DNA from 3 places in the Brevibacillus sp. 7WMA2 genome. Region 1 is predicted to be linked to each of the others. Evidence: predicted binding sites of a transcription regulator. Region 1 holds the regulator's gene; each other region holds the start of a gene.
What was found. Region 1 encodes LexA, which represses DNA repair genes until DNA is damaged. Its sites were predicted from a motif close to CGAACATATGTTCG; they were not measured.
Positions count from the first base shown of each region.

Region 1 (5,190 bases):
TTAGATAATGAAAAAAGGAAACAGCCAACCGATAATTCATCAGATAATAAAAAAAAGAAGCAGCCAACCAATTATTCATCCAATAATAAAAAAAAGAAACAGTCAACCAATAATGCTAAAAAGAAACAATCAACCAATAACTCATCAATTTTACATTGCATGAATGGCAATAATTTAGAGCTTATTGTGGCTGCTCTTCTTTTAACTGGTAAGTTAAGAGTAGATGCTGTTCAATTGTTTAGACAAGCTACGATGATTGTCAGTTTAACGGGAAAGTACGTTACATTAGGCGATTTGAACAATACAAATGTAGATAGCATGCTAAAATTTCTCAACGATAATGGCAATATAACTGTGGATGAGATTATTCAGGCACTTAAAAAGAAAATGGATAATCAATAAGTATTAAAAGGAAAAGGGTGAGCTCATAATGAAAAATTTTGATGGAGAGGGTTTCTCGGAATTAATACTAATAGTTATTTTAATTACTTTGCTAATATTTGGTTCCACAGATATAGTTGGTCTTTCCGCTCAACCAACAAAACCATAGAAAGAGAATGCCAACCCCCATTTAATTTTTCTGAACAGGACTTAAAAGGAGTCCTTTTTTTTATGAATTATCAACATTGTTGTATAACAGAGTCAAAAAATAAATTCAATCTCTTCTTTTTCTATAGTTGACTTACAATATATTTAACGTAAGCTAACATTCTATCTACAAAATATATTGTCTCTTCATAAGAGTTTCACTTATTTAAGAGTTTCATTTATTTAAGGGTTTCCATGCGCGTATCAGGATATATATTGTAAAATCAATTCCACAATTATATTCTGTCACCTGTAATTTGCTTGGGGCCCTAATTAGAATCACGAATCGTTCTAGTAGCATCTTTTATATACTTGGTATCAGTAAGTTTTTTCATCAAGAAACTCGCTAAAGAATTAGATTAAGAAGAAATCACAATTAGAAACTGCTAAAAATGATGTTGAGAAGCAGCTACATAAACTTCAGGAAAGCAAAAAGAGATGGCAATTTGCATTTGTTGAGGAGCTTCTAACAGTTGAAGAATTACGTAAGCGGACAATGGAGGAACGTGATTTAAAAACTCAGTCATTAAATGATCTGGAAGCTATTAATAAACAAATGAAAGCAAGTGCATCAAGTTCTGATGCGTTTGAATTAATGCTTAAGCTTCCAGATCTATGGCCAGTACTCAGTGATCCAGATAAAAGCAAAATGATAAGAACTATTTTTACACCATAGTTGTTAATACACCATTTACAAAAGTAGTGGCTAGAAGAGGTACACCATTTCCAGCTTCAATTGACTTCAATTGAAAGGATTAAGTACAACTAACTCTTTTTCGTTTTCCATTTGATATGAAAGCCAAGCCATACCATCAGTAAACCACCCCATAGACTAGCCAGTACATAGCAAATGGCAAGTACATATTGATGCTGATGCCAAAGGGTAAGTGTCTCTACACTAAAAGTCGAAAAGGTCGTGAAAGAACCAATAAACCCTGTTCCTACTCCTAAGGTAAACCAAGCGGGCAGTTGATTTCGGGTTAAGAGATATTGATTGAGAGCTCCCAATCCGATACAGCCTATGAAATTGACTACTAGCGTACCTAAAGGAAACGAGAGATCCCACCAGCCCGCTGTCCATGCTCCTACTAAATATCGGGATACAGCCCCCAACATTCCTGATAGTCCAACAATTAAAAAAGACATGCATTCTCTCCTTTTCCACTATTTTTCACATATATACAAACAAACTCCTACCAGTAATATTACTGGTAGGAGTCATTAGCCTATTGGCGCTTAGGGCGAACTCCATCGCCTCTATTTACTTGTAAAAACCTGTTTCACAGCACTATTGCTACGGATCATTTTGAAAAATCACATAGACTAGTGCTTAGGTTCCTCATCCTCTACATAACGGATCGAATCTAAACTAGATTTCAAGGAAGCCTTCATAGCATCAATGTATTTTTGACGAAGAACTTGTTGCTCCGTTTTTTCTTCTGGAGTTAAGCCAACACCCTTCGATTTCTTGGCTAATTCATTAATACGTTTTACTTCTGCATCAGTAACCAATGGTGATACCTCCTCAACTAACTTCTCTTTATTATAACACAAGACCAAAGGAGAGGAGATATAAATTATGGCTCCCGCTTATCGGTATACTGGAATAGCTAGATTATTTCCTGCATAAATCATGGGGCTATCTAACTGATTTTGTTTCATGATCTCATCCATTAGCTCTCTAGCTGATAGCCCGGATTCCTGTTGATAAGCTTGTGCAATACTCCACAGCGTATCACCTGGCTGAATTGTAATGACTATAGCTGCCTGCTGTGTATGGGGAGCCGCAATAGCCACCTTCTCTTTTCCAAAAATCATGCTGCCTGCTGCAAAGGATACTATGATCAGCAATAACGTTACGATTGCTTGCCCTCGCGTTATCCCTTTTCTATGATGTACCAATGTGTTCTTACTCGTCATTGTTTTTGTTTTATCTTTATATAGATTCTGACAATTGCTAGATTGTACCATCATTATCATCACCCTCACAAACGTTTGTTCTCATTTTGATAACATCATCATAATGCGAACAAATATTCCTGTCAAGCAAAAGAATCGAACTAATGTTTGTCGAACGCAAATTCTCATGGTATAATGTAGAAAATATCTGGATCGAGAGAATGAGGTGTTCGAAATGTCCAAACTCTCCAATCGCCAACAAGCGATCATTGATTTTATTCGTAAGGAAGTAAAAGATAAAGGTTATCCCCCGTCTGTTCGAGAAATCGGTGAAGCCGTAGGACTAGCTTCCAGTTCCACTGTTCACGGTCATCTCGCAAGACTTGAAAAGAAAGGCTTAATCCGCCGCGATCCTACTAAGCCACGTGCCATTGAATTATTGGACGAGACTCGTCTACAGGACGATTATGAAAGCTCCATCGTTCGAGTACCAGTGGTTGGTAAGGTAACGGCAGGTCAACCTATTACAGCTATTGAACAGGTGGAAGAATATTTTCCATTGCCAGAAAACATCGTTACGTCTGACAATGTGTTCATGTTGCGCGTTATGGGAGAGAGCATGATCGAAGCAGGCATTTTAGATGGCGATTATGTAATTGTCCGCCAACAAAATGTAGCTAACAACGGGGATATCGTGGTAGCCATGACCGAAGAGGATGAAGCAACTGTAAAACGTTTCTTTAAAGAGAAAACCCACTTCCGTCTACAACCGGAAAACTCACAGCTTGAACCAATCATTTTAGATAATGTGACGATTTTAGGTAAAGTAATTGGCGTTTACCGCCTTTTCCACTAGTGCATTGGATTTTTAACTTCTCACGTGCTTACACGTACAAACTCTTGGTGAGGATCATACTCGCCAAGAGTTTTTTACTGCTCAAATTTATTGTTTGTAACGGTTTATTTTATGCCCCACTCTACCTATCTCCTTGATACCTTTCGTGTTTCTCCTACTATTGGACTTATATTTAGGTGTAAATTAGCTGCATAGCCACTTAAAACAGTGTTTCTTTTTAGCAAATCTTCAAACAAGCCTTCTCTAATTCTGATGTGTAAACACAAATAAACCGAGATTGCCGGTTTCCCTACAGGAAATGATAGAGAATTTGACAATCTCGGTTTTATGGAATGGATCAACACTCAAAATCCAATGTAACGATCCACAATAAGTTTTACCAAGCAACAATAAAGAACCAGATAATCATGATGAGTTGGATAGAGATTTTCATAATGACACTGCTAAAGAAACCTATAAGACTTCCTATCGCTATCTTAAAAGCTCGTTCTGCCGGTTGTTTTTGCATCAGCATTTCAATTAATAATACAAATACAAATGGGAGAATAATCATACCAAATGGCGGAAACGTAAGTACACCAATAATAACACCTAATATTGACCCGATTGCTGATGCTTTTGAGCCACCATATTTTTTAACAAAGTACATATTAGTCAATAGGTCAGCACCAAATAACACCACACTCAAAATCCCCATTCCCCACCAGAAGGAAACCGGTAATCCTGCTCCAGGCTCTGCAATCGCGAATTGATATAGTAAAAAACCGCCCCATAACATAATCGTATCAGGTAACACTGGGAAGAAAATACCAGCAATACTTACACCGAATAGAAGTATAACAATCAACCATAATAAAACATCCATGTTTAACCCCCCTCTTTGTTGCATCTGACCCGTTTTCTATATGTACGTTTCAGTGCCCTCCTACGTTTCATTTTTACTTAGGAGTTTCCTTTTCTTGTTTGCGAAACGTGTCTTTTCCTACATATACATGATTCTGCTCTTTTTTATGATCTCATTTTTAGCAAAGCCTGACCTATTTACCTATAGCGCTCTTTTACCAGTTCCTTTTTCCACTTCATACAGGCAAAAGGACAGCAAGAAAAAGGTATATGGATAACAGGAAAAATATAACATTTGGAGAAATTAATACTATATACTAAATTGTCCCCGCTCCAAGCCTGTATATCCTATTTCGGAAAGGAAGGTTACAAGATGCACAAAATCGTTTGTTCTTTATTAGCAGTACCACTTGTTTTCTTACTGTCCTCGACTAGCTACGCGGCTTTAGATAAGCATAGCACAACAAAAGTAACGATTAGTAGTAATGCTTACAGCCAATATTCTATTCCATTTGCACTAACGGTAAAGGAATGGGATAGAGGTTATGGGGAAGCTGGTGTTACAGGCCCTTTTTTCCTTGCGAAAGGTGGTAGCGTAACGGTTACGTTTGATAAGAAAGTAGATTCATTGGGCTGGTATCTACTGAATGCAAATACCTACGGAGCTGAAAAAATCTACCCAAAAGGCTCTACTGTAACCGTCCCACGACATTCACATTGGATTGTTATTCTGCAAAACGCTAGCATAAAACCTGTTCCTATTACAGGCAACGTGACGATTCACTAGTCTTTTTATCACGTTATCACGCAGCACCTTCACTGATCAGTATCAGCTCTTACAGCCTCTGCATTCCCTAAAAATTGGTGTAGGAGAATGGGCTGTCGTATGCGAGGAAATGCCTTAATGCTAGCTGTATCGCATCGCCTATTTTCTTACACGCATCAATTTTCCGTTATTTAATCTTACTAAATCTTCTACCTTTATTTTCACTAATGAATGAGGA
Region 1 is NZ_CP048799.1:1,912,752-1,917,941, forward strand. Features, by position in the region: gene GOP56_RS07195 (hypothetical protein) at 1-402, shown strand, start outside; gene GOP56_RS07200 (hypothetical protein) at 1,085-1,264, shown strand; gene crcB (fluoride efflux transporter CrcB) at 1,354-1,734, opposite strand; fluoride riboswitch at 1,794-1,853, opposite strand; gene GOP56_RS07210 (DUF896 domain-containing protein) at 1,912-2,100, opposite strand; gene GOP56_RS07215 (cell division suppressor protein YneA) at 2,179-2,562, opposite strand; gene lexA (transcriptional repressor LexA) at 2,723-3,343, shown strand; gene GOP56_RS07225 (DUF456 domain-containing protein) at 3,720-4,208, opposite strand; gene GOP56_RS07230 (hypothetical protein) at 4,560-4,973, shown strand; gene GOP56_RS07235 (aminoacyl-tRNA deacylase) at 5,112-5,190, opposite strand, start outside.

Region 2 (5,190 bases), 1.9 Mb from region 1:
CTTGTCATCCATACGTAAAACAGCCATAAATGCTTCTTGTAGTTATTGAGCAACGAGCTGTATCTAGTTGTATTCTACTACATCCTATAACTATTGATATAACAAGGTTTTATAAGAACTGAAATATCATAGTGTATTCTAGTACAGCATGGTATATCGACGTTCTCCCTCTAATTACGGTGGCAGTAGGGTGGCAGTGTTTTTAATGAACTAATCAATGGAACCTTCCCATCTCAATCATTCATTCGCGAAACTATAGCAAAGAATCGCATAAAATGCACCTATTATAGAGGGCTTTTCATTTCAGCCCTCTATCTTCTCTATCCTTGAACATAACTCATGCTGCCAGTCCGTGTCGTTCGTCATACTGGCTATTAAGGATAAGTTTTTGAGTTTTGCGATCTCCCAAGCTCTTTGAGCGTTTGCACTCAGACAATGACTCATTTCTGTCATTTCCGAGTCGGTAAGCTCCCTTGTCTTGTTGATGAACCAAAGCTCTGCCATACGTTGATGGACGATCCACATCTGCACCAGCTCCTTAATCTTAATGGTACAGTGTATGTTCCTGTCAGGAATATATTGCTTGTCCAAATAAAAAATCTTCATTCCAGGAACCAAATATCGTCTATATGTACGTTTAAGGCTTGCGCTATATCCGCTGCTGTTTCTAGCTTAGGGGTTGTCCCATTTACTATCTTGCTCATAGCGCCGTGAGAAACTGGTTTTTTCATCAGCCTAAGTAAATCTTGCTGTTGCATGTTTCGCTCGGCCAAAATCACTTTCAACCGACTTTTTATCAACTATCCTCGCCTCGCTTCCGTAATTACGTTAATACGTTATTACGTGTCGGCTTTGTCGAATCCTTTATCGAGAAAACAGAGGTTTTGATGAATGATAACTAACTGGAGTTGAGAGGGTAAGGTTTACCGTAAGGACATCGTTTGACATATTCAAGAATTTCTTTAAATAGAAGAACCCCCTCCTTAGCTCAATTGTTGGAGGGGGTTGGTATCTGTTTGTAATTATGATTCGATTAAATTTGTGGAGATTGATTTGTCAGGTGAAATTTGGACCTCCCAAATTACATCAGATTGGTAAAATTTTGTCGTAAAAGTCACATAACTGCGAGCAATAGCCGGACTTCTCATAGTACCGCTAGCACGTTTAATGTCAGGCTTCTCTGATTTGGAGTAAGTCCCCTCTCCTCTTAAGTTCACAGTGAAATAATCCCATGAATCAATTGTAACTCCTGATTTATCACGGTAGAGAGTCACATTCCAGGCACCTCTAAATTGAGCTATATTTAGGCCACCAACCCAAATTTGCTCTTTGTACTCAAGCGTAGTTTTACTACTCACAGAGTCAGCATACTGGGTAATCCCACGCGGCTGTTTGATTGGTTTTTCTGAATATGTTTTTACCACTTTATAACCATTTGATAGGTGATATTCCACTCTTGGTTTCTTAGGACCTACTGGATTGGCCTCAGAAAGTCGACTCATTTCTTCCAATAATTCCTTTGAAAATTGTACGTGAACCTTGCTATCAGCCTCCTGAGCCGATACACCACCTGCTTGTACAGAAAATAAACATGCAACCATTACAAAGCTAAATATAGACCTCAAAAAACTTTTCATAATTTACCCCCTTAACAAATTAATTACATAAAATATTACATTTTTTATTATATTTGGAAAATAATACACATACAAGCTTTTATTTTATGAAGATTGCGTATATATTATTATAAGAGAGGACGGTGTAATGAATGGTACTAGTAGTAAGTTTGTTCATGTATGTTTTGATCCCCCTGATCTTAGGAATCATTTGCTATCATGTAAGTAAAAGTCGTCTCTTATTTGGCGTACTTGGTACACTGGTAGCTTCTTTACTTGCTTTATTGATGTTTAAATCTGTTGAGCTTTTTTATTATCCTTTGATTTCGACTATTTTATTTTTTGCATATCATTTCGTGATTAAAAGCAAAACTTACAAATCAAATTCCGTCTAATAAAAAAACCCGCCAAACTTATTGGCGGGTTTGCTGTATCCGGCTGTTCCAATTAGTATTAAAGTTTGTTCACTTTAAGGTATCGCTGATTAGGCTTCCACACTCATTACATCTTCTACAGGTATCCACCAGAAATCCTCGTCGTTTTTTAGCTTGATCTGTTTAAAAGTTGAATCAAACTTATCTACCCATCCCCAAGCGTATTCTATCACGCCTCTGCCCTTTTTTGTTTCTTTCCACCAACTAATGGTTAATGCATAGTCATACTGACGTGAGTCAGATATCCTATAACAAAACTCGGCCAGCTCATCTTCTTCAATGATCGGCTTCTCGATCAGCTTCTTATCCTCATGATACTGACGTAACATTTCTACATGCTCTGGCAAGATGAATTTCGTTACAAGTGGATCAAGAATTTTGCTAGCCATCAAAACATCTCCTTAAATACGAATATATGTTCCTATTTTATTTGATGATGAGAAGACTATGCAACGAACAATTTTTGACTATCTAAATTAAAAAAGAAAATATTTTTTTAAAAATATACAAAATACACCATAATTAATTACATATTTTTCAATTTATGTTTTGTTTTATGAAATTTAATCTCGTATAATGCAAATGTGTCGGCCGACATAGAACTTATTTATGGAGGAAGCAATGTTCTTATCTAAACTTAAACATTTTCTATTGTTAACTTTCACCTTTGCTCTCGTACTGTCTGGACAAAGTTTTGTTTTTGCAAAAGACATATATTCGGATAATTTGATTCCTAAAATGACTAATAATACATCTCCGGAAGGTATTGCTAGTGCTAGTCATCAAAATGAAGATGCTTTTGTAGTATTTGATCGTACAGAATCTCAGTGGGAAACTCCTGACAATGTATCACAAGGATGGATAGCTTTTGAATTCCCTACTGAAACAATCGTTAATAGATATACTTTAGTCGGTGCAAATCCTTACTATATGCCTATGGATTGGAGCTTTGAAGGGTGGAATGGCTCTGAGTGGGTTGTGTTAGATCAAAAAAATAATTTCGTATCATGGGGGAATCCTCCGCGTGTAAATTTTGAATTCAATAATAATACTCCATATATTAAATATCGGATTAATATAACTGATGTTACATCTGACCGCCCTTCACAACCAAAAAGTATCAAATTAACTTCTTTTGAAATGAGTCAAAAAATAAATACTATTCCAGATCCTGATCTAGACCCAGCATCCAAAAACTTGATTCCTAAAATGACTAGTAATACATCTCCGGAAGGTATTGTTAGTGCTAGTAGTCAGAAATATCCTATATCTCCTCCCTATCATGCCTTTGATCATACTGATTCAAATATTGGATGGGAATCTGATAAACCACAAGGATGGCTAGCATACGAATTCCCAACCAAAACAATCGTTAATAAATATACTTTACGCCCTACTGCCTGGGATAAAAATGCTCCTAAAACATGGACTTTCGAAGGATGGAATGGTACTGAATGGGTTGTATTAGATTCGCAAAATGATATTGAAGATTGGAAGGGATACGTAAATAAAGAGTTTATTTTCAATAATAATACTCCATATATTAAATATCGGATTAATATAACTGCTACTAATGGTTATCCAACTATAAATATTCATGAAATGGAAATGATGAACACTAATGCTTCTCCTGAACCAAACCCTAATCCAGATCCTAACCCAGAGCCTAATCCTAATCCAACTGGAAACGCACTCTTAGTTATATACATGGATAGTGGTTTAATCAAAGAATATGAAATGACAAATGAGGAAATCAGAAACTTTACCGAATGGTATGAAGGTAGAGCAAAAGGAAACGGTAGAGAAGCATACATCGTGAATAAGAAATACAACATCGGACCTTTCAATTCTAGAAAAGACTTTATTAGCTACAGTCATATTGAAAGCTTTGAAGTTCAAGAATTCAGCAGATAATAAGATACCCCTTCCTACATACGGAAGGGGTTCTCTTGTTTTTAAGGTATTAATAAGCTGTTTAAATAGAAAAAAACCTTTATTAATGGGGACTAATAACTTTTTAAACTTGTTTAATAAATTAAACTGTAAAAGCCCCGACGCGATGGTTGGGGCCCTTTAGACAGATACCCAAGTAACGGCTACCCACATGATAGCTAATATGCGCTATACTTGCACACGTATACAGAGGGTTTACTCTGTCATTATAATTATAGGAAGTACAACACTAATTTATAACCAAAAATCATTAAAAATATATTAAGCGCGATGCCTACAAAACGACTACCTTACAGGCAGTTTATGTGTTAGATATTTTCACACGTTTATATAGGGCTTACTCGCGCATAATTAACAAATTTATTAAATTAGGTAACTTTTAGGTTTTGGTAACTTTTAAGTTTTGGTAACTTTTATTTCCTACATTTAGATTTTACTACATGTGAAATCATCTGTAAATACTCTATTTTACTTAGAAGCCCTTAAAATTATATCCCATTATGAGCTTAAATTAATAATCTTATCAGTTCCAAACAGCTTCCGCGGAAATAGCTCTCGGTGAACTATTTTGTGATTAAACAAATTATAATACTCATCTTTTCCATATTCATACTTAGCGTAAACAGCATTAGCGATAAAATCAGCAGCTTGTATTGCGTAAGAATTTTGTGACTCCAAATAGTTAACTGTTAAGTTAACATTACAGTTCAATTCGTAATTCAGTTTAATGTTTATATAGTCCTCAAATGAATTTGTTGATTTTACTTTTATAGTTCTTTTGTCTAAATTTAGGACTAGATTTGTAACGTCTGCTCTTTTAGCAACGGGAACAATTAAGAATTGTAACAAATAATTATAAAGTAGATTTTCATCTCTCAAAAGGCTTTCCATAACGTGCTGAAGATCTGCTACTACATATCTAATATCAACATCTTTACTAGCTATCTTCCTAAGAATATAATCTTTTATTACTGGGAATGAATCGCTTGCTTTAATTTCTCTTTCAGATTCGAATTGAGGAAATCTTTGCTTTACCCTTAGAGAAGATTTTTTCATGATGTTGGTAAGAGGTTTAGTATTAGGGGTGCCTACACAAGCAATAGTGAAATATCGACCTGCCGTACCTAAATTCCCTGATTCATCAAAATTCAGTATCACTCTTTTCACCTTCTTGGTCGATTTAGATA
Region 2 is NZ_CP048799.1:5,317,715-5,322,904, reverse strand. Features, by position in the region: gene GOP56_RS23105 (DUF7667 family protein) at 304-525, opposite strand; gene GOP56_RS23100 (helix-turn-helix transcriptional regulator) at 603-800, opposite strand; gene GOP56_RS23095 (hypothetical protein) at 1,023-1,637, opposite strand; gene GOP56_RS23090 (YolD-like family protein) at 2,101-2,439, opposite strand; gene GOP56_RS24150 (hypothetical protein) at 2,672-3,964, shown strand; gene GOP56_RS23080 (DUF3800 domain-containing protein) at 4,502-5,161, opposite strand.
Region 2: a site for LexA is predicted at 2,459-2,472, ahead of GOP56_RS23090 (YolD-like family protein). Genes of this name have one in related genera too.

Region 3 (5,190 bases), 130 kb from region 1:
CACACCTTCAAAGACTATCGTATCTTTTCATCATTTTGTGGGTGAATTGTGGGTGGAATTGTGGGTGAGTCTATAGGAGCTTTATCAGTATTAGTTCAACGATTTTATCAATACATTCCATCAGTGTTCACAAGAAGGGAATTTAACGTCAGTACCAATTTGGCTGTCAGTTGTCGAACCCTCTCCAAGATTAACGAAGCTCTTTCCTTTTTTCAACTCCTCTATTTTTTGTATCTTTGTAACAACTGGCGTACCGTTCTGTTCTACTTATGAAACTGGTAATAGAAAACCTAAGAAAAATTCTTGATTTCTCGTGAAAATTAACGTTTATTTACTGTCGACCGGACTGGGTTCGAACCAGCGACCCCCACCCTGTCAATTTGGTCAAACGCCTTTACGCTAGTTAATTTAAGTGCATTAACCTTACTTTAGTGCGGTTTATGTGTAATTAAGATGATGTAAATTTACCTGATTTACTTAAGTGCGTTGTCAATTTGGTTGTCAATGTTGTCTGCCTTCTTCAACATGAAAAACGTCAGCAGAATTATCTGCCTGCTTTAACCTCCTTAATCCATATCAATAAGTCCTCCGTCATCCTTAGTATCCAAAGCGCATCATTCATTGTAGCCTTCTCTGGGTAATGAACACCCTCTATCATAGGACCCTCATTTATATGTGGGCCTAAGTCAGATGATAAGGAATACAACTGGTATATTGTTCGGAATCTAGAATATTTAAAATCTACGTTTACTAAACCGAGTTCTTTCTTGGCTACATTATCTATTATATGTCTTGGACTACTTACATTTTCTATATAGGTATCTGTACTTAATTTTTGAAGTCCTTTAAGCCATCTTGTTTCATCGTCTTTTGAATTATCAAAGATTCCAGTAATGATATTCCGACAATTAGCAATACATGAAACAGATAGACCTTTTACATAAGCTTCTAAAGCATCTTTGTAGGACTTTGCCACAATCGGAAACTCAGTTTCTAGCCAATCCATCAATAAAGAAGGATTTCTGTTTAATTCACTTGCTCCCTGATGTGTAAAAGGCCTTAATACTAATTGATAATTCGAATAACTGATGTCCAAGTTCAAAACATGTAGATTATGAACCAATTCGTGATAGTCTTTTTTAGCTTCTTTATTGATTTTTTCTAAACACTGATCATTAGAACACCCCTTGAAAATCTCTTCTAAAGGATTTTCATAAATCCAATCATTCCCTCTTAAATTTTCTGCAACTTCCTCATTTAATACATCCATAATATCTATTTCTTCTATGATGGTACCAATCAGTTTAGTGAAAGCTTCCGAATTCTTCCCATGATTATAAACCGTCTTAAGGATGGCTTTGATTGCCGAGTAAAACTCACTAAATCGAGGATTATCATTTTCATAATCTCTGCCATTATAATGGTTGAAAAAACTAGGGGTAAGAGCATAATTATATTTATTAAATAATTCACTTTGACCAGCATTAGAGAGAACTCGATCCCATTTAGTATTATTCACCGTTCGAATAATACTATTTTTACTTATAATGGTGGCAATCCTCGATAAGGAAATATCTTCTATAGTATCCAATAAAAACTCCCCCTTGATAAAATAATCTACCTTTATATTACAACAGAATGTTTCAATTAAATTAAATTAAATATCCCAAAAACTTTATAACATATTTAGTACAGCCCTTTTTTTAATTAACACTTTTTCAACACACTTATACTTAAACTTTCAATATTATAGTTTGACGTGATAACAAACTGAATTGTAGAAAATTTAAATCTCCTGCGATTAAGCAAGGGATTTATCTTTGTCTTAACAATCAATTTTTGAAAATACTTTATTTAAACAACGAGCCAATTCTCGATTTATAATATATCTCTAATCAAAGAATAAATGTGTTCAAACACAAAACGATATTGGGAGTTGCTATGAAGAAACCATATACAGTGTATGTAGTCTTTACGACCGAATTTGAAGTAAAACACCATAAATGTTTTGAAAAAGAATTTGATGTTGTTAAATATGCATCTGAAATCTCATCAAACAATAACTCAGATTGTAAGATTACACGGATTTTTGCCTTGACAGAAGTTGGAGAAATCGATGAGCTAGAATTGATTTTTAAAGGAAGACTCTTGTTAGTTGAACAACGGACTGAAAAAGAAACTGATGAAGAACCTTTTAATCCTTTCATGCCTAAATCGTCTAAGAAGGATACTGCCACTGAGAATCCCTTACCTTTTAATCCATTTAAGCAGAGATAAACTTACACCCCGTTGATCATTCTTGACGGGGTATTTGCTGTATCCCTGTTCCCACAAGCAATACATTCTATGCAATTGAAAGATGCACCGCTTAGGCTTCTATATTGACCACATCTTCTACAGGTATCCACCAGAAATCCTCATCATTCTTTAGCTTAATCTGTTTAAATTGGGAATCAAACTTATCTACCCATCCCCAAGCGGATTCTATCACGCCTCTACCCTCTTTCGTTTCTTTCCACCAGCTAATAGTAAGGGCATAGTTATACTGACGTGAGTCAGATATCCTGTAGCAAAACTCGGCCAGCTCATCCTCTTCAATGATCGGCTTCTCGATCAATTTCTTATCCTCGTGATACTGACGTAACATTGCTGCATGTTCTGGCAAAATAAACTTCGTTACAAGTGGATCAAGAATTTTACTAGCCATTAAAACATCTCCCTAAATACGAATGTGTGTTCTTATTTTATTAGATGATGAGGAGATTATGCAATGGTTAGAATTGGTATTTACACCGAATGTAAATGAAAGAAGTACTGGCAAGCCTCCAGATGGTCACATTCTTTACAGGTGTCCTCTATATACCTTCCATACATAGATTTAATATTAATATTTACATATTTGTATTAAATTGGTAATATAATGGAAATTAATAGAAAATAGGAGGAACAAAAAAAATGGCCTTTAAAAAGCTTTCTATTGCTGTAGGGATTTGTTTAGTAGTATCTGGAGGGAGTTCTGTATTCGCAAAATCTCAGGATATGAATGAACCTACTATTACACATGAAACAATAGGTGATTTGGAAATCGTTGAAAAAGTCTGGAATACTCCTGTGAATTATGATTATGAGGATGCTCTTGAAGAAGATAAGGAATCGAAATATACTCCCAAGGGTATTAGTCCTCAGTATGTCGATTTCAATGAAACCGTTTATGAAATTAGCAAAAAGGATTTATATAAAGCAAAAAGTTTTGAAACAGAAGTAACAAATAGGGGTTCGGCAAATGACTCTGTTACAAGATCAGTTTCAAGAAAAACATTTGTTACCGGAAAAGTAGGCACATCAGGTGAAACAGCAGTTAATTGGAAGCTAATTCAAGGGAAAGTAGGAATAAATGCAGAGGTTGCATTTGGAAAGGAAACTGTTGAGACTACAACTTACACCTGGACCATTCCTGCAAATACTGTTACAACTATTGAGTACGGATCAAAAGCAGTAAGCACAAGCGGAAGTATAGTGAAGTACTTCCACGGGGAGCCAAAGAAAACCACTTATGTATACACCGATTACTCATATTCCGAGTATGCTGATAAAAATCCAAAAAAATTGAGGTAGCAAAAAAACTACATGAAAAGAACACCAGTCATCCCAGCCGTTCTCATTGCTTCATTATTTCTGTTTAGTGGTTGTGCAGTAGATAAATCTCCGAGAAAAATAGACAAAATATCAGAGGAAACGATTCAGAAAGTATCCAGCAAGACCTATCAATCGATTAATGAGTACAGTAAGGAAATTGCTGGACAGCATCTAAAAACATCTGTACTTCAAATATCCCAAAAAGATACCTTGGCTGATCTTAAACTTGAAATTTCTATATCGGAATATTTAAGGGAAAAGATGGTGGATACTGAAAAACCTATTTATTTTACGTTTGGGGACGTATTGGGTAGCAAAAAAATAGGGCAGTTACTTGTTGAATCTCCTCCAGTTATTCAAATTGATTTGAGTAAAGGTAAAGAAAACACCTATACTCTTTCACAACAACTCAAATTAAAAGAGAAACCGTCAGAGGAAGAGAAAAAAACACTTTTAACTCCGGAGAATTATGAGCTACAAGTGCTCAATGAAGAAAAGTTAGCTGTAGCTGTTTTCATTGGATTGGAAACCCCAACTATTCAGAAATAAAGCGTGAAAACAAAAAAATAGCCCTCCGACAGAAAAATTAAACCGTCGGGGGGCTTTGACATTATCTTTCTCTCGCTAAATCAAAATAAAAGGGTAATTGCTATGAAGTTTGGAATGCGTAAGCCAAGTTTCAAAAAGCGTGTAGCAGCTAGGACAAGCCTAAAAAGACAGTTAGTACATCGAGCTGGATTGAAGATGCCAAGAGGCTAGGGATGGCTCAGAAATCCTAAGAAGTATGCTTATAATAGGGGGAGGATTTACAACGTTAAGGAAATTACAATCGAAGTATGTTTAGTTCTGATTCGTAGGTTTTCGAAAGTATTTCAACAACCATCTACAGAGCATCTTAAGTAGATCTTTTGCCATACTGTTACACTCCTTATCCTTGTGCAAGAGTGCTAAGCAGACGTTTTTTCATCATCTTTAAATTTTATTTTTTGTCAAGCATTATTGATGGCGAAAAGCCCTAAATAGCAAATAAAAACATCCCCAAAAATGATAAACCTAAATAAAAGATTGCTTCGTGTTTGATGACAACTGAAGATGATGTTATTTCATCTTTTTCGTTGCTATTTTTTTTCAAGAAGACGTGAAAGAATGCTTTAAAGATGAAATATCCAATAATAGCGCCTAGTGTGTTCATAATTAAATCATCTGTCGTTGTGTTTCGACTTTGAGTAAACAACTGACTTAATTCAATACATAAAGATAACAAAAATCCCGACAAGGCAACCTTTTTTATTGTTCGAAATTGTTTCCAAATCAATGGTAACAAGAATCCTAATGGTATCGTCATTATAATATTTAAAACATACGGCATAGTTACCTCAGAACTAGAGAATGGAATTAAATAAATTCGATTAAATTCAGATGTAGATGCGGTAACAAACCTTTGCACATCCCAAATTGTTCCTATACCTGTTACACCATAAACAACTGCCAGATACACTAAAAAAATAAATACCCCTAAAAAATGCTTGCGGGAAACTCTTCCTTCCTTCTTCT
Region 3 is NZ_CP048799.1:2,039,696-2,044,885, forward strand. Features, by position in the region: gene GOP56_RS07790 (hypothetical protein) at 545-1,591, opposite strand; gene GOP56_RS07795 (hypothetical protein) at 1,942-2,277, shown strand; gene GOP56_RS07800 (YolD-like family protein) at 2,369-2,707, opposite strand; gene GOP56_RS07805 (hypothetical protein) at 2,956-3,615, shown strand; gene GOP56_RS07810 (hypothetical protein) at 3,628-4,185, shown strand; gene GOP56_RS07815 (VanZ family protein) at 4,652-5,190, opposite strand, start outside.
Region 3: a site for LexA is predicted at 2,727-2,740, ahead of GOP56_RS07800 (YolD-like family protein). Genes of this name have one in related genera too.